4 regions of the Neobittarella massiliensis (ex Bilen et al. 2018) genome follow, and region 4 is predicted to be linked to each of the others. Evidence: predicted binding sites of a transcription regulator. Region 4 holds the regulator's gene; each other region holds the start of a gene.
The links. The regulator LexA, encoded in region 4, represses DNA repair genes until DNA is damaged. The targets are predictions, from matches to a motif close to CNAACANNTGTTNG.

Region 1: the regulator LexA is predicted to act here: its motif matches at 1,290-1,303, upstream of uvrB (excinuclease ABC subunit UvrB).
Region 2: the regulator LexA is predicted to act here: its motif matches at 1,371-1,384, upstream of H8K20_RS06560 (DNA polymerase Y family protein).
Region 3: the regulator LexA is predicted to act here: its motif matches at 1,200-1,213, upstream of dinB (DNA polymerase IV).

What each region holds. Positions count from the first base shown of each region.
Region 1 covers NZ_JACOGI010000001.1:959,005-963,307, reverse strand. The annotation lists gene uvrB (excinuclease ABC subunit UvrB) at 1-1,260, opposite strand, end outside; gene H8K20_RS04400 (JAB domain-containing protein) at 1,567-2,250, opposite strand; gene H8K20_RS04395 (RluA family pseudouridine synthase) at 2,391-3,359, shown strand; gene H8K20_RS04390 (PolC-type DNA polymerase III) at 3,428-4,303, opposite strand, start outside.
Region 2 covers NZ_JACOGI010000001.1:1,416,329-1,420,631, forward strand. The annotation lists gene H8K20_RS06555 (hypothetical protein) at 1-90, opposite strand, end outside; gene H8K20_RS06560 (DNA polymerase Y family protein) at 96-1,340, opposite strand; gene H8K20_RS06565 (SOS response-associated peptidase) at 1,544-2,122, shown strand; gene H8K20_RS06570 (ABC transporter substrate-binding protein) at 2,588-3,892, shown strand; gene H8K20_RS06575 (response regulator) at 3,889-4,303, shown strand, end outside.
Region 3 covers NZ_JACOGI010000001.1:838,618-842,920, reverse strand. The annotation lists gene dinB (DNA polymerase IV) at 1-1,179, opposite strand, end outside; gene H8K20_RS03840 (PfkB family carbohydrate kinase) at 1,839-2,795, opposite strand; gene H8K20_RS03835 (hypothetical protein) at 3,073-4,303, opposite strand, start outside.
Region 4 covers NZ_JACOGI010000004.1:4,600-8,902, reverse strand. The annotation lists gene typA (translational GTPase TypA) at 90-1,910, opposite strand; gene lexA (transcriptional repressor LexA) at 2,095-2,679, opposite strand; gene H8K20_RS13105 (hypothetical protein) at 2,941-3,696, opposite strand; gene H8K20_RS13100 (peptidylprolyl isomerase) at 4,071-4,303, shown strand, end outside.

The DNA of each region.
Region 1 (4,303 bases), on a different contig from region 4:
CATCAGGCCGGTGGGGCGGATGACCTGCTCCACGATCTGGGTGCTCTTTTCGCGCTCCAGCTCGTTGGGGGTGGCCGAGACGAAGATGACCTGGTTGAGCTTTTGGTAGAACTCGTCGAAGTTGAGCGGCCGGTTGTCGAAGGCCGACGGCAGGCGGAACCCGTAGTCGACCAGGTTTTTTTTGCGGGCGAAGTCGCCGGCGAACATGCCGCGCACCTGCGGCAGCGACACGTGGGACTCGTCGACGAACAGCAAAAAGTCGTCGGGGAAATAGTCGAGCAGGGTGTTGGGGGTGCTGCCCGGCTCGCGGCCCGAGAGCACCCGTGAGTAGTTCTCGATCCCCTTACAGAAACCGATCTCCTGCAGCATCTCGATGTCGTAGTGGGTGCGCTGCTCGATGCGCTGGGCCTCGATGAGTTTGCCCTCGGCCTTAAACTGGGCGATGCGCTGCTGCAGCTCCTCCTCGATGTTGGCGATAGCCGCCTTCATCTTCTCCTGCGGGACGATGTAGTGGGAGGCCGGGTAGATGGCCACATGGCCCACCACGTTCTTCACCTCGCCGGTGAGGGGGTTTATCTCGCAGATGCGGTCGATCTCGTCGCCGAAAAACTCGACCCGGATGGCCGTCTCGGACGAGTAGGCGGGGTAGATCTCCACCACGTCGCCCCGCACCCGGAATTTATTGCGCACAAAGTTGAGGTCGTTGCGCTCGTACTGCAGGCTCACCAGTTTTTTGATGAGCTCGTCGCGGTCTTTTTCCATGCCCGGGCGCAGCGAGATGACCATGGTGTGGTAGTCGATGGGGTCGCCCAGCGAGTAGATACAGGAGACGCTGGCCACCAGGATGACGTCGCGCCGCTCGGACAGAGCGGCGGTGGCCGAGTGGCGCATGCGCTCGATCTCCTCGTTGATGGCGCTGTCTTTTTCGATATAGGTATCGGTGGAGGCGATGTAGGCCTCGGGCTGGTAGTAGTCGTAATAGGAGACAAAATACTCGACCGCATTGTGGGGGAAAAACTCGCGGAACTCGGAGCACAGCTGTGCGGCCAGTGTTTTGTTGTGGGCCAGTACCAGTGTGGGGCGGCCGGTATTGGCGATGATGTTGGCCATGGTAAAGGTCTTGCCCGAGCCGGTGACGCCCAGCAGCGTCTGCTCTTTGTCGCCCCGCAGCACCCCCGCGGTGAGCTTTTCGATGGCCTGTGGCTGGTCGCCGGTAGGGCTGTACGGCGCCACCAGCTGAAAAACTTTTTCTTCGCCCATATCTCTTCCCTATCTTCCAATGCTCTATAAGAACAAACGTTTCTGCACCTTAATATACTACTGCTTTTGTAGGTCTTTGTCAACCGGATCTGTCGAGATCGGTCGCCGCTGGACCGAGTCGCCAGCGACCCGCCCGCCACAGCTATTCTGCCCACTGCCGGGCGCAGTACAGTCACTTTTCTGCCCAATCTCCATCATACCACAAACTGCGGCCAAAAGAGATAAAATCTCCTATATTTTTGCAACAGAGGAAAGTGTTTATGGGCAAAAAAGCGCCTGCCCTGCCCGGTGGCAGGACAGGCGGCACTAGAGCCCGACGAACAGGTTGCTGTCGCGCAGGGAGACAAAGTCGTCGCCGGCGACGATGATGTGGTCGAACAGCTGGATATTCAGGTCGCGCAGCGTTTTGTAGATCTCGAGGGTGGCGTGGATGTCCTCGTCGGAGGGCATAGCCACCCCGCCGGGGTGGTTGTGGGCGATGGCCACCAGGTTCGACTTGGCCACCACCGCCCGCTCGGCGATCTTTTGCCGGTTGACCTGTACCGCATTGTGGCTGCCGCCGCCGATACACTCACACTTGAGCAGCGAAAAGCGGTCGTCGAAACAGAGCAGGTAGACCTCCTCATCGGTCTTGCCCAAAAAGACCGGCAGCATGTATTGACCGATCTTCTCGGAGGTGTTGAGCACCCGGGAGCTGTCCTGTCCGTCGCGCATGTAGCGGCTAAAGAGGGCCAGCACCGTCTTGAGCATGACGGCGGTGTTATAACCCACCCCCGGCACCTGCTGTAGCAGCTGCACATCGGCCTCTAAAACGCCTTTGACACTGCCGAAGGTGTTTAGCAGCTGGTGGGCCAGATCGTTGGTGTCGCGCTGGGGAATGGCCGAGTAGAGCAGGATCTCGAGCAGCATGTGATCGGGCAGGCCCGCCGGCCCGGCCTGTAAAAACAGCTGCCGGGTGCGCTCCCGGTGGCCGTAGTGATTGTGTTTCATAGACGCCCCTGCCCCGCTGCAAAAAAGATTTGTGTTGCCGCACATTATCCAGTACAATACCAGTAGGCCCGCACCTCCAAAAACAGAGGTGCTTGCTTTTTGACAAATTGCGACATGTATACCCGTTTAGTATATACTATTTGCGGGCAGAAGGAAAGAGGAGAACTGCTCTGTTTACACTGATCATTGGCGACAACGACGCCGGGCAGCGACTGGATAAATTTTTGCTCAAGACGCTGGTGCACTGTCCTAAGTCGCTGCTCTATAAAGCCAATCGGCAAAAGAAGATCAAGGTCAATCGCAAGCGGGTGGAGCTGTCGGCCATGCTGCAGCCGGGCGACCAGCTGGACCTGTACCTGCCAGACGAGTTTGACCCGGCACAGCGGGGCGGCGCGGTGGCAGGGACACTGCCGGCCGCAGTGCCGCCCCTGCCGGCGGATGACATCGTGTACGAGGACGATCATCTGCTGGTGGTCAATAAGCCGGTGGGGACTCCTGCCCACAGCGAGCAGCGGGGTGCTTGTAACCTGCGCGATCAGGTGCTCTGTTACCTGATGGCCAGCGGCAGCTACCGGCCGCAGCGGGAACTGAGTTTTGTGCCGGCGCTGGCCAACCGGCTGGACCGCAACACCCAGGGGCTGGTGCTGGTGGGCAAGACCGCCCCGGCGCTGCGGGAGCTGTGCCGGCTGATACGGGAGGACCGGGTGCAAAAGCGGTATTTGTGCCTGGTATCCGGCGTGCCGCAGCCGGACCGGGCGGTGCTGACCGGCTACCTGCGCAAGGACCGACAGCAGAACCGGTCTGAGATCTTGGACGAGCCGGTACCGGGTGCCAAAAAGGTAGTGACCGAATACCGGGTGCTGCGGCAGCTGGGTGGACACGCCGAGGTAGAGGTACTTTTGCACACCGGGCGCTCACACCAGATACGGGCGCAGATGGCGGCTATCGGCCACCCGATACTGGGCGACAAAAAATACGGCGGCCAGCACCCTGCATACCGCTGGCAGGCGCTCTGCGCCTATCGGCTGCAGCTGCAGCCCGAGCCGGACAGTATGCTTTCTTACCTGGCCGGGCGAGAGTTTGCGGTGGACCCCTGGTTTGCTATATGATAAAGAGCGAGCCGACATGCCCCTTAGGATGGGCTGTGTCGGCTCGCTCTTTTCGCGCAACGAAACGATTAGAAAAAGGTCATTTGGCTGGACTGGGGCAGGTCTCCGAAAGCGCCAAACTCCTTGAGGCTCTCGACCACCGTTTTGGAGATGCCCGAACGGGTCTGCAGCTCGTCGATAGAGATGAAGTCCCCCTCCTTGACCGCGGCTTCCAGCCCCTGGGCGGCGGTATCGCCCACGCCTTTGATACAGTTAAAGGGCAGGCGGATCTTGCCGTTTTCGATCTGGTAATTGGTGGCCGAGGAGTGGTAGATATCTACCGGCAAAAACTCGTAGCCGCGCAGCTGCATCTCGTAGAGGATCTGGTAGGTCTGGAATGCGTCTTCCTCTTTGACCGAGCGCTCGTTTCCCTTGGCGCGCAGCGCCTCCATCTGCACCTTGGTATATGCCTTTCCCTTGACCGCCGCGTGGGCGTCGAGATCGCCGCCGCGCACGGTGAAGTGGGCGGCGTAGAACTCCAGCGGGCGGTGGAGCTTAAACCAGGCCAGCCGCAGTGCGCCGATGACGTAGGCGGCAGCATGAGCTTTGGGGAACATGTACTTGATCTTTAGACAGCTCTCGATATACCACTCGGGCACACCGTGCTCGCGCATGGCGGCGTAGTGCTCTTCGGTGAACAGCTTTTTGGCGTTGCCTTTACGGGTGATCTCCATGATCTTAAAGGCCATGCTGGGATCGAGCCCCTTGTGCATGAGGTAGACCATGATGCTGTCGCGGGTACCGATCACCTCGCTGATGGTGCAGGTGCCGTTTTTGATGAGGTCTTTGGCGTTGCCCAGCCACACGTCGGTGCCGTGGGACAGGCCGGATATCTGCAGCAGGTCGGAAAAGTTTTGCGGCTGCGCGTCGATGAGCATCTGTCGGGCAAAGCTGGTGCCCATCTC
Region 2 (4,303 bases), on a different contig from region 4:
CACGGTGCCGTCTTCCCACTCCAGCGACAGCGGGGTGATGCGCCCCTTTTCATCGATGTGTACCACCACCGGCACGACTACTTTGCGCACAGCTCTCAACCTCCTAAAAAGCCCACCGGATAGATGATGTGGTCTCGCTGCGGATCTACTGCCGCCAGAGCCGGATCGGTGAGCATGATGCCCCGGCGCACAGCGAAATTTCCGTACTTGGCGCGGATCCCATCCAGCGCGCGCTCCAGATCGGTCTGGCGCTGGGCGCGCTGGATCTCGCCGTAAAGCGACAGCTGTGGCGGCGTTTGCAGGGCCAGATTGCAGGCCTTTACCCCCAGTCCCCGCGCCGGACGGCCCGGCAGCCGGTGGCGGCAAAATAGCCGGTGCGCGGCATCGAACAGCGTCTGCGAATCCTGACAAGGCTCTTTTAGCGTCGTCTGGCGCTGATAGCTCCACAGGTCGCAGTCGCGAATGGTGAGCTGCACGGTGCGGGCGGTGAGGTGCTGCGCCCGCAGACGGGCAGCTACGCTGTCGCACAGTGCATACAGTGTGATGCGGGCGTCGCGGTCGGTGACCAGATCGCGCGGGGCGGTGGTGCTGTTGCCGATACTCTTGACCGGCAGCGAGATGTGGGCCGGCCGCACCTGTGAGCGGTCGCACCCGTTGGCCCAGCCCCATAAAAGAACGCCCACCTTGCCCAGCTTTTGCTGCACCAGTGCCGGCGGTTGGGCGGCCAGCTGACCGATGGTGTGTATGCCCATACGCGCCAGCTTGCTTTCGGTGGCGTGGCCCACGTAGATCAGGTCCTGCACGGGCAGGGGCCACACCCGCTCCCGCCAGCAGTTGGGCGGCAGCACGGTGGTGGCGTCGGGCTTTTTTAAATCGCTGCCCAGTTTGGCAAATACCCGATTAAAAGATACCCCCACCGATATGGTGACGCCCAGCTCTTTTTTTACCCGCTGGCGCAGCTGGGCGGCGATCTGGCTGCCGCGGCCAAACAGGCGGGCGCTGCCGGTCACATCCAGCCAGCACTCGTCCAGGCCGTAGGGCTCGACGAGATCGGTATAGTCTAAATAGATCTGCCGCACCAGCTGTGAATAGTGCAGATAGCGGCCATAATCGGGCGGTACGAACACGATCTCGGGGCATTTTTGCCGGGCCAGCCACAGTGGGTCACCAGTCTGCACATCACAGGCGCGGGCCTCGTAGGACTTGGCCAGCACGATGCCGTGCCGCAGCTGGGCGTCGCCGGCCACCGCCACCGGCTTGCCCCGCAGCTGGGGGCGATATACGCACTCCACCGAGGCGTAAAAGTTATTGAGATCGGCGTGTAAGATGGTCCTTTCCATAGTCATTACCGGCGTATACAGCGCCAAAAATAAACATTTGTTCTTTTTTCTGTGTTTTTATTGTATACCGCTCCCCCGCCGATATCTACAGGGAAATACCACCAGCTGCTGTGTGCGACAGTCTAGGGCCGGTTTGATAGACCGGCCGTGGGCGGGGCAAACTGACTGTACCAGTTCTATAAAAAGCAAAGGAGGACGACGTTATGTGCGGCCGATACACGCTGTTTACCGATACCGACAGCCGCGAGATCATGCGCATTATTCAGGAGGTGAGCAGGCGCCACCCCGAAAGAGAGGTAAAGACCGGTGAGATCTTCCCCACCAATGCGGCGCCGGTGCTCCTGCGGCAGGGAGCGCATATTCAGGCGGATGTTTTTGGCTGGGGCTTTCCCAAATTTGGCGGCTCGGCGGGCGTGATCATCAACGCCCGCAGTGAGACCGCGCAGGACAAGCCCATGTTTCGCAACAGCTTGCTGTTTCGCCGCTGCGTGGTGCCCAGTACCGGCTTTTACGAGTGGTCGCAGGACAGAGCCCACCAGAAGTACCTGTTCACCCGCCCCGGCGACAGCGCGCTCTATATGGCGGGGCTCTATAACGTGTTTGACGGGCAGCCGCGGTACGTTATTCTCACCCGCGCCGCCAACAGCTGGATGCGGGATATCCACCACCGCATGCCGGTGATCCTGCCGCCAGATCAGCTGGAGAGCTGGTGCAGCGCACCGGTCGAGCAGGCCGCCAAGCTGCTGCAATGCGCCCCTGAGCTGGCGCGGCAGGCGGTGTGATCTCTCCAGCTCAGCTTGTGTTTTAAAAAGGGCGGACCGCTGCCAAAGTAGCGGTCCGCCCTTTTTATGCCGACATCACAAATGTTACGAAATTGTAAATTCGGGCATTTTGGGCGGTATTGGGCGCCACTTTAGGTATTTGCCGCTGCTGGGAGCGTGTTTACCGGCTATCACCTTTTGCCGCTTTACAGCGCTGGTGCACACACCGATCCAACCGGTCTTTTATTTTGGGGCGCCGGCGAGCTTTTAGCAGCGGCGGACAGTTGGCAGGCAGTTTTTTGCCCGGCTGTTTTTGGGGGATAGAAGAGGGGCACAAAGTGCCGGTAAACTGATCGCAGATACTGTCACGCTTTTCACAGTTTGTTAAAGGGAAACCTTTTTCTTTTGACCGATATAGAGTATACTGTACAAAATGGTGAAAACAGGTCCTGTTATAGCGATCTGTGCGGAGGTGGGGGCGTTTTTATGAGGATGGGGCGACGGGTGTGGGCACTGCTGCTGTTGCCGGCACTGCTGCTGGGTGTTTTAAGCGGGTGTAATGAGAGCAAGAACATTGTTTTTGAGGCCGACACTGGAGCGGTACAGCACCAGACCGACCTGACCTTTTTTGGCTACAAATACGAGGCGCTGAACGTGATGGCCATTGAGGACGCGCTGCACGGTTACATGGACGACTACCCCGGGGTGAACATTGCCTATGACGGCATCAAGAGCCCGGATTACTTTAGCGTGCTGGAAAAGCGGCTGTCCACCGGCAACGGCGACGACATTTTTATGGTGGACCACGAGCGGGTGTTAAAGCTGTCGGGGCAGGGACAGCTGGCCGATCTGTCGGACCTGTCGACGCTGGAAAACTTTAGCGATCTGGCCCGCAGCCAGATGGCCGCCGACGGGACCATCGACTACCTGCCCACCTCTATCTCGGCTTTTGGCCTGTACTGCAACACCGCGCTGCTTAAAAAGCACGGGCAAAAGATACCCGAGAACCTGGCTGAGCTGGAGGCGGTGTGCGACTACTTTGTGTCGCAGAAGATCATCCCCATCGTGGCCAACAACGATATATCGCTAAAGACGGTAGTGCTGGCCAAGGGATTGCTGCCGGTATACCAGAGCGCGGACCCCGCCGCCCGGATCGCCCGTTTGAGCAGCGGCCAGGACGACCTGACCCAGGTGTTGGCCCCCGGCTTTTCACTGGTGGAAAAGATGCTGCGCCGGGGTTGGATAGACGCCGACGAGGCGCTGAACACCGCCAAGACCAAAGACGACCTGGCGCTGTTTGCCGCCGGCGAACGGCCCTTTATGCTGACTGGTGTCTGGGCGGTGCCCCGCCTGCGGGAGCTGGAGCCGGATTTTTCTTTTGAGGTGCGGCCCTATCCGATCTTAGACGACGGCAGCGTGCTGGTCATCAACATCGACACCCGCGTGAGCGTGAACGCCGACAGCCCCCATGTAGAGAAGGCCAAGGAGTTTGTGGAGTATTTGACCCAAAAAGATGTGATGTGGGAATTTGTGGACAGCCAATGCTCGTTTAGCCCACTCAAAGACAACCGCCTTTCTGAAGACCAGGCGATACAGTCTATCAGCCCCTACCTCACCAACGGGCGCAGCGTCATTGGCGCCGACGACAACCTGCAGCTGCCCATTTGGGACCTCGCGCGGCAGTGCACGGTGGGGATGCTGCAGGGGGACAGCGCCGAGCAGGCCACAGCGCGCATGCAGCTGCTGATCGACCAGTGGCGCGCACAGCAGACGGAGGTAGGTACACCGTGAAGAGAAGGCACAAGTGGGCTATCGTTGCGCTGGTGCTGCTGGCACTGGCGGGACTTTTGGGCGGCGGTATCTACTATATCGCCCATGTGCAGGAGGCGCTGTGGACCAAGGCGGTGACCGATATTTTGGAGGTGACCGCCCAGGGGCGGCACGCACTGGACACCTATATGGAAAAAGACGCCGAGACGCTGCACCTGCTGGCAGCCGACCTGAGCGGCGAGGACCCCGCCGACGGGGCCACGCTGCTAAAAAAGGTGCGCCTTTTTAGTGAGAGCGGCACCAGCTATATCTGCGTGGTACTGGATACCGGTACCGTGTATACCGACCGGCAGCAGACGGGGTATGTTTTGAGTCAGGAGCAGCTGGACACCTTTTTGGCACTGGCGGAAAGTGGGGTGCGCCGCCCCTTTT
Region 3 (4,303 bases), on a different contig from region 4:
GATGAGCGAGCCAAAGCCCACCGAATCGCTGCCGTACCGCTGGCGGATGGCATCGAGTGCCTGCTCCAGCTTTTGCTGGCGCTCGTGGTCGGGGGTGGAGGAAGGCACATCGAGCCGCAGCTGCTCGCCGGTATCCTGATCGGTGAGTGCGGTGCCGGTCACCGTGAGCATGCGAATGGGCTTTTTCATGTCCCAGCTGCGCTCGATGATGGCCATCGCGGCACAAAACAGCTCCCGCGCCAGATTGGTGGAGCGGGAGAGCCCCTGCTGGCGCGAGATGACGCGCAGATCGGGCGACTTGATCTGCACCTGTACCGTTTGGCAGTAGAGCTTGTGGGCGCGCAGACGGGCGGCCACCGTGTCGCACAGGGACAGCACCCCGGCGCGGATATCGCGCTGGCCCACCAGATTGCGGCGAAAAGTGATGCTGTTGCCCACGCTCTTGACTTCGCGCTGCTCATCAAAGCGGCGCACCGGGCTGTCATCGAGACCCTGGGCGTAGATCTTGGCCGTTAGGCCCCCTTTACCCAGCAGGCGCTGCAGCAGCCAGTCGTCGGCGCGGGCCAGATCGCCTATGGTGTGGATGCCCGCCCGCGCCAGCTTGCCGGCAGCCACCTGCCCGATAAACAGCATGCGCTCGGCCGGCAGCGGCCACAGCAGGCTGGTGTAATTTTGGCGGGTGATCACGGTGGTGGCATCGGGCTTTTTATAGTCGCTGCCCAGTTTGGCAAACACCTTGTTAAAAGATACTCCCACCGAGATAGTGACCTTTACCTCTTGGCGGATACGGCGGCGCAGCTCGTCGGCGATCTTTTCGCCGCTGCCAAACAGACGGTAGCTGCCGCCCACATCCAGCCAGCTCTCGTCGATGGAAAAGGGTTCGACCAGGTCGGTATACTGCTGATAGATGGCATTTATCTGCTGGGAGAACTGGCGGTACAGGTCGTGGTGAGAGGGGGCCAGCACCAAGTCGGGGCACTTGCGCTTAGCCTGCCACACCGTCTCGGCAGTCTTGATGCCGTAGGCCTTAGCCAGCTCGTTTTTGGCCAGAATGATGCCGTGTCGGCTCTCGGGGTCGCCGCACACAGCCATGGGCACGTTGCGGTACTGGGGGTGCAGCGCACACTCTACCGAGGCATAAAAGCCATTGCAGTCACAGTGCAGTATCGTGCGGTCCACGCCCGTCCCCCCAGTAAAATCAAAAGTTTGTTCTTTATAGAGTATAGCACATCGGCCGGACCGGGGCAACCGCTCTTCGTTCCCCCGGCAGCAATGAAAAGTACACTGCGGCTGTGTTGTAACAGACAAATAAAGGAGTTGGGGAAAACCAGGGATCTGCTGCAGCTGGCTATAGCTGATGGAGCGCTGCACAGTGCGGCGATGGACTATTGGCAGGAACTTCTGGCGCACGGCGGGCGGTAGCAGCACGGCGGCGCGCTGCCGGGATGATGGACACCCGCCACTACCTCAACGACTTTTGCGGCAATACAGCGGCTGTATCGGCTACGGGGAACGGCCCATCGAACGAGGCAAGAGATATGCCACCCCGCTCTTACAGCTGTCGCGCGGTTACCGCCGGCAGCTGGAGCCCAAGTGGGGGCTGCCGGGCTGCGACTTGCAAAACGGGGGCGCGCGCCGCACCATCGAACGCGGCGGCAGGCTGGATAATGCGTTTGGATCACCCACACCGACAGGCAAGAGGCACTGCTCTACTGGATCGAGATACAAACAGGCACCGTTCTATCGGGTACTGTATAGACGGCGGGATCGGTGGGTGTCTCATCCTCCCCACCGGGTCCCGCCGCATTTTCGCTTTTTCCGGCCTCAACAGTCAAACCTCACCGGGATATATGCTTTAGCACAGGCGCATAGCGGCGCTCGGCGATAAAATGCTGCACCACCTGTGCCGATACCGCCCCGCCCCGCGGGTCGCGGTAGAGTGTGGAACGGGCGGCAGCAGCCGAGGCGAACAGAGCACATTTCTCGAGCGGCCAGCGGTTGGTCAGGCCGTAGAGAAAGGCGCCGTTATAGGTGTCGCCGGCGCCGGTGGTATCGACAGCCGCCACCGGTAGGGCCGGCACCTGCAGCGCCACATCACGGGTGTAGATACGGCTGCCCTGCGCGCCCAGCGTGTGGGCCACGATACAATTTGGTGCGCGCTGAAGCAGCTGTTGGATGGCCCGGTGGCCGCTGTCGCCGCAAAACTTTTGGTAGGCAAACTCGTTGAGCGAGAGAAAGCTGCAGCGTGAAAAATAGAAGTCGTCCTGCTGACGGCTCTCAAATGAAGCCGCCTCGGCATCGATAGCCAGTTTGACCCCGCCGCGCAGCACGGTATCGAGCATTTTTTGGGGATGGGGAAAGCAGCGCAGGTCGCTCAGGTTCACCAGCAGCCAATCGGCGCCGCCGATCAGCGCCAGCTCGCTCTCGGTATAGGGTACGGGCTGGTGGGGCTGCTCCAGCGAAAAAATGGTGCGCTCACCGGACCGGGCGGTCTTTAAGATGACACAGTGGTGGTTTTGATACCCCTGTTTGGTGCGCACCAGATCGGTCTTGATGCCCTGCTGGCGCATGAGCTGCTGGTGCATAGCCGTGCTCTCGTCCTCGGCGCCAAAAGTCTCGGCAATGTAGCAGGTGAGGCCCAGCGCCGCCATGACAAAGGCGGAATTGGAAAAGCCACCGGCCACCTTCTCTCTGCGGTAGACCGATATCTTCTCTCCCGCCATCGGGTAGTGCTCGGCCTCCCAGTACTCGTCCTGCACGCTGCGGCCCAGGGTAACGACATAGGGCTTATCCACGCGATCAACTCCTGTCTATACGTCTCTGGCTTTATGATACGCCCCGCCAGCGGCAGATACAATGACCTGCAGCGCCGAAATACCGGTGCCACATTTGGCCAAAACTCCCGGTAGTCTCCCCTTTTTATGCCGCCGCAGCACACATTTTATCGGTGATCTTTAGCCGTAAAGGTCCGCTTGTCCCCCAACAGCGGCACCGACCGGGCCCCGGCAAAAAGAAAACAGCCGACAGGACAAGACCTGTCGGCTGTTTGATCATGACATCGGACCTGTGCTGCTACCGCACCTGTTTTTTGCGCTTATACAGGCTCAGGCCGGTAATCGCAGCGGCTGAGAGCACCAGCACACCGCCCCAGAGCAAAACGCTGCTGTCGCCGGTAGCGGGCGCCTGTGTATCTTCACTCTCGGGTTTTTGCCCGTCGCTGGGCTCGGGCTCTTTTTGCTCGCCGGTGGCGGGCAGTACAGTGTCTTCCCTGGTGATCTCCTGCGTCAAGTCTGCATCGGCAAAGTACTTACCGCAGGCCGCACAGTACCAGTATGCCACGTTGCCTTCCTCGGTGGCTGTCGCCTCTTTGCCCTCTACCTTTTGGGCCTGGTGACCAGTGGCGGCGAGCAGGATATCTGCCGCTGTAATGGCCTGCTGACAGTCCTCATCGGCAAAGTACTGCTTGCAGTTGTCGCAGTACCAGTAGGGGATGTTTCCATGCTCGATGCAGGTGGCCTCTATGCCGTCCACCGCCGAGAGCTGTTTGTGGGCGCACTGGAAAGCAGGGGCAAACTGTCCGTCGTAGGCCGTTTCGAGCGGATAGCTCTTTTCGGGCGTCACGATCTCGGCAAAAAATACAGCGGGCTTCCAGGCGGCATAAGCCTCGCCTTTTATGACGGTCCAGTCCTGATCGCGCCCCTCGACGAGCTCGACACCGCTTGTAGTCACCTGATAAAACGGGGCGCTGCTCAGGCCCTCGGCGGTGATATAGCCGTTTTCCGCCTGATAGGCCAGCTGCTCCTTGTCGGCCGTATACGCCACGATCAGCTTTCCGTCGGCGTCTCTCATACCCACCTGGATAGCGGTGATCGAGTCGGTATCAAAGCCGCCCACGTATTTCCAGCCCAGATTGTAGGCATTGCTCCAGCTATCGCCCCAGGCGCCGCAGTCGGTAATGACGACATTGGCCACCGGCCGGCCCACTTTTAAGCCGCCGGACACCGAGATGTCGTTAAACCAGATATAGCCGCGCGTACCGCAATCGGCGCTCTTTACCTTCATGTCGATGTCGCCGGTGGTGCTTACCTGCTCGCCGTTTTTTAACAGCGAAAACTCGGCGTACAGGTCGCCGGAATGATCAAAATACCGGTACTGCAGCGTGTACACGCCCGCCTCGGTCACTTTGCCCTGATAGCCGGGCTGCATACCGGCAGCCACCGACACGCTCCCGTCGTTGTCTTTCCAGAACTGGACCATCAGTTCGGTCCGATACTGGCCCTGCTTGTCGTTCATCGAGACCGAC
Region 4 (4,303 bases):
CAGACGGCCGACCCGGCGGCTGCTAAAAAGGCCGACAGCAACCGCGTGCTGTCGGCCTTTTATGTCGTTGCTCGCCGTGCGGGCGGGCTCTAGCTCTTTTTGTGCTGGGTCTTGGCGCGCAGGGAGTTAGAGAGGATCTTTTTGCGCAGGCGGATGGATTTGGGGGTGACCTCCACCAGCTCGTCGTCGCCGATAAACTCCAGCGCCTCTTCCAGACTCATGATGTTGGGCGGGGTAAGGCGCAGCGCGTCGTCGCTGCCGGAGGCGCGGGTGTTGGTCATCTGCTTTTTCTTGCAGACGTTGACCACGATGTCCTCGTCTTTGGGGGTGCTGCCCACGATCATCCCCTCATACACCTCGGTCTGGGCGGGGATGAACAGGGTGCCGCGCTCCTGGGCGTTATACAGGCCGTAGGTCACCGCCGTACCGGCCTCGTAGGCCACCAGACTGCCCGTCTGGCGGATGGGGATATCGCCTTTATACTCCTCGTAGCCCTCGAAGATGGTGTTGAGGATGCCTTCACCTTTGGTATCGGTCAAGAACTCGCTGCGGTAGCCGAACAGACCGCGGGAGGGGATGAGGAACTCCAGCTTCATGCGGCTGCCGGCGGGGCTCATCTCGAGAAGCTGGCCCTTGCGGTAGCCCAGCTTCTCCATCACGCTGCCCACGCATTCCTCCGGCACGTCGATGGACACCCGCTCCACGGGCTCCATGCGCTTGCCGTTCTCCTCGCGGTACAGCACGCGGGGCGGGCTGACCTGCAGCTCGTAACCCTCGCGGCGCATGGTCTCGATGAGGATGGACAGGTGCATCTCGCCGCGGCCCGCCACGTTGAAGCTCTCGGTGGTGTCGGTGTCGGATACTCGCAGCGACACGTCTTTGAGCAGCTCCTTGTACAGCCGGGACCTGATCTGGCGGGAGGTGACGAACTTGCCCTCACGGCCGGCAAAGGGACCGTTGTTGACCGAGAAGGTCATCTCGACGGTGGGCTCAGAGATCTTGACGAACGGCAGCGCCTCGACGGCGTCGGGCTGGCAGATGGTGTCGCCGATCGAGATGTCCTCGATGCCGGAGAAACAAACGATATCGCCCACCTGGGCCTCATCCACCGCCTCGCGCTGGAGGCCCGAGATCTGGTACAGATTGACGATGCGGCCCTTTTTGGGCTCTTTGTCGCCGTGGTAGTTGCAGACCATCACGTCTTGGCCCTGGCGCAGCGTGCCGCGCTTTACCCGGCCGATGGCGATACGGCCCACATACTCGTTGTAGTCGATGGTGGAGACCAGCGCCTGGGTGGGGGCCTCGGGGTCGCCCTCGGGGGCGGGGACGTCTTTCAGGATCTGCTCGAACAGCGGGGTGAGGTCGGTGCCGGCCTGGCTGTAATCCAGCGAGGCGGTGCCGTCGCGGCCAGAGCAGTAGACAAAAGTGCTGTCGAGCTGCTCCTCGTTGGCGTCGAGCTCCAGCAGCAGTTCTAAGACCTCGTCCTCTATCTCGGATGGGCGGGCGTCGGGGCGGTCGATCTTGTTGACTACCACGATGACCTTATGGCCCAGCGCCAGCGCCTTTTCCAGCACGAAACGAGTCTGGGGCATGGGGCCCTCGAAGGCGTCGACCAGCAGCAGCACACCGTCGACCATCTGCAGCACCCGCTCGACCTCGCCGCCAAAATCGGCATGGCCCGGGGTGTCGATGATGTTGATCTTGACGCCGTTATACACCACTGAGGTGTTTTTAGACAGTATGGTGATGCCGCGCTCGCGCTCGAGGTCGCCGGAATCCATGACGCGGTCCTGCACGACTTGGCCCTCGCGGAATATGCCGCCCTGTTTGAGCATCTCGTCTACCAGAGTGGTCTTGCCGTGGTCGACGTGGGCGATGATCGCTATATTTCGTAAGTCTTCTCTAATCAAGCTGGTACTCCTCCTAGCTGTGATGAAACGTCCGCTGCTTTAACTTTGTTATTATACTACATCCGCGCCGATAAAGCAAAATTTTTTACAAAACACAGTGCAGTTTTTTAGACAATATAGCTGTATCTAACGGCGCGGGCAGCAGCTCTGCCGCCCCGCGGGAGGACACCTATGTACCGGCCTGTCAGAAGTCGCGGATCAGCCGCACCACTTTGCCCAAAATGGCCACCGTCTCGGGGTAGATGGGGGACATGCTGTCGTTTTCGGGCTGCAGCCGCACCCGGCCGTCGCGCTCTACATAAAAGGTCTTGACCGTCGCCTCGTCTTCGATAAGTGCCACCACGATCTCGCCGTTTTCGGCGGCGGGGGTCTGGCGCACCAAGATGATGTCGCCGTCGAGGATGCCGGCGTTGATCATGCTCTCGCCCTTGACGCGCAGGGCAAACACCCCTTCGGTGGTGTGCAGGTCGTCGGTGACGATATAGCCCTCGACATTCTGCTGGGCCAGTATGGGGGTACCGGCGGCCACCGTGCCCACCAGCGGCACCTGGCTGGTGCCAAAGTCGCGCAGGCGAATGCCGCGGTTGGAGCCGCGCAGGATCTCCACCTGGCCCTCGGTCTCGAGCATCTTGAGGTATTTGTGGGCGGTGCAGGTGGATTTAAAGCCCATCTCGGTGCAGATCTCGCGCACCGAAGGCGGGATGCCCTGACCGATGCGCTGGCGCAAAAAGGCCAGCAGCCGCTGTTTGTTCTGCTCTACTTTTTCCATCTTGCAGTCCTCTCTGTATCTGTTTCTGCCCGCTTTTTAAAGTTCAAAAAATCAGGCAGGTTTCTTCACTTTTTATTTACACATCATTCACAACCCTAAAAATAACACTGCTATAATATAGGCAAGCCTAAAGACAATGCCGCAAATGTTTTTAGGGCTGCACTATCCTCCTCAAAAGCACCCCTCAGGCTTTTGATGCCGCCAACAGCAGCTGCTGTTGGCGGTATTTTTTTAACGGAGCGCCCGAGGGTGGGGTGGTGGTCAGTCGTCGTGCTGATGCACGCCGTTTTTTAGCCGCACGGTACGGCGGCGGGCCCGGCGCCGCAGCTGCCAAAAGAAAAACAGTACTGCCAGCGCGCCCAGACCCAACAGCCCAAATAGGGCCGGTGACTGCAGCCGGGTGAACCAGTTGCTGCCGGCGGCGGGATAGGTGGGCTGCAGCTGCGGGGTACCGGGCACCTGCGGATCTAAAAAGCCCTGCGCGGGGCTGTATACCTGATAGCGCTGGCCGCGGTATTCTAGAAAGGCGCTGCCGTCTTGCAGTGTAAAATCGCACAGCGCCCCGCGGGAGTTGGCAAACACGGTTAGGCAGGCGCTCTGGGCGCTGGCCGCGCCGTCTGGCTCGGTGATCTGCAGCGGCAGCTCGGTGCTGCTGGCGCGGTAGGCGCCCATGTCTACCTGATAACTGCCGCCCTTTTTTTGCAGAGACAGCAGCACCCGGTCACCCGCTGCAAATGCGGACAGCCCCTTTACGGTAATGGTGGCTGCCACCTGCTCGGAGTGCAGCGGCGATGCGCCGCGCTGGGACTTGCTGCTGCGCAGCAGCTCCCGCACCTGCACGGTGGCGGTGTCGCCGCTCATTTTTTCGATCTGCCCCAGCACCACCACGTCTTGCCCGTTGTGGGTAAAGGCGTACAGCGCGTCATCAGCCGCCGCGGCTGCGAGCAGGCACAGCACCGCCAGGATACAGGCTGTGGCCAGTGCCGACCACCATTTTTGTGCCGTTTTGCTGTGCATGGACGTCTCCCCCATCGAAATGGCCGCTGCAAAGATCGCCGCCAGCCGTGTATGACATATTTAAAAGTAATCTCAGTATACCAAAAACTCGTACCAGGTGCAAACTATCGTTTGCTTTTGCTCGACTGCCTTTACAAGTATTTGCATATCTGGTGGTAAACATCTGTTTTTCCACAACATATTCCACAGCTGTGGAATACTTGCCAATGGTATAACCACTTTGCGGACCGGTCCCTGTAAAAATTTTGCCCCACTCGGCGTAAAGTTTACTTTTTTTCACACGTTTTACACAGAAATCGTTTATAATAGTAGATACTGCGCAGACGTATCTGCCCATTCTATGTTGTAACAGCATATAAAAATAGGAGTGTTTTATGGCCAAGCATACTTTCACACGCAAACTGGCGGCAATCGCCCTGACGGGGGCGCTGTCCCTGACGCTGCTGAGCGGCTGTGTCAAAAATTCGTACCTGGTAGTCGGTAAGCAGACGGTGAACATGCCGGTCGTCATGAAGGTGGGCAGCCACAACGTGTCGATGGAGGAATACCGATACTTTTACCTGAACACCAAATACCAGCTGGACGGCGGCGACGACTCGGTGTGGGA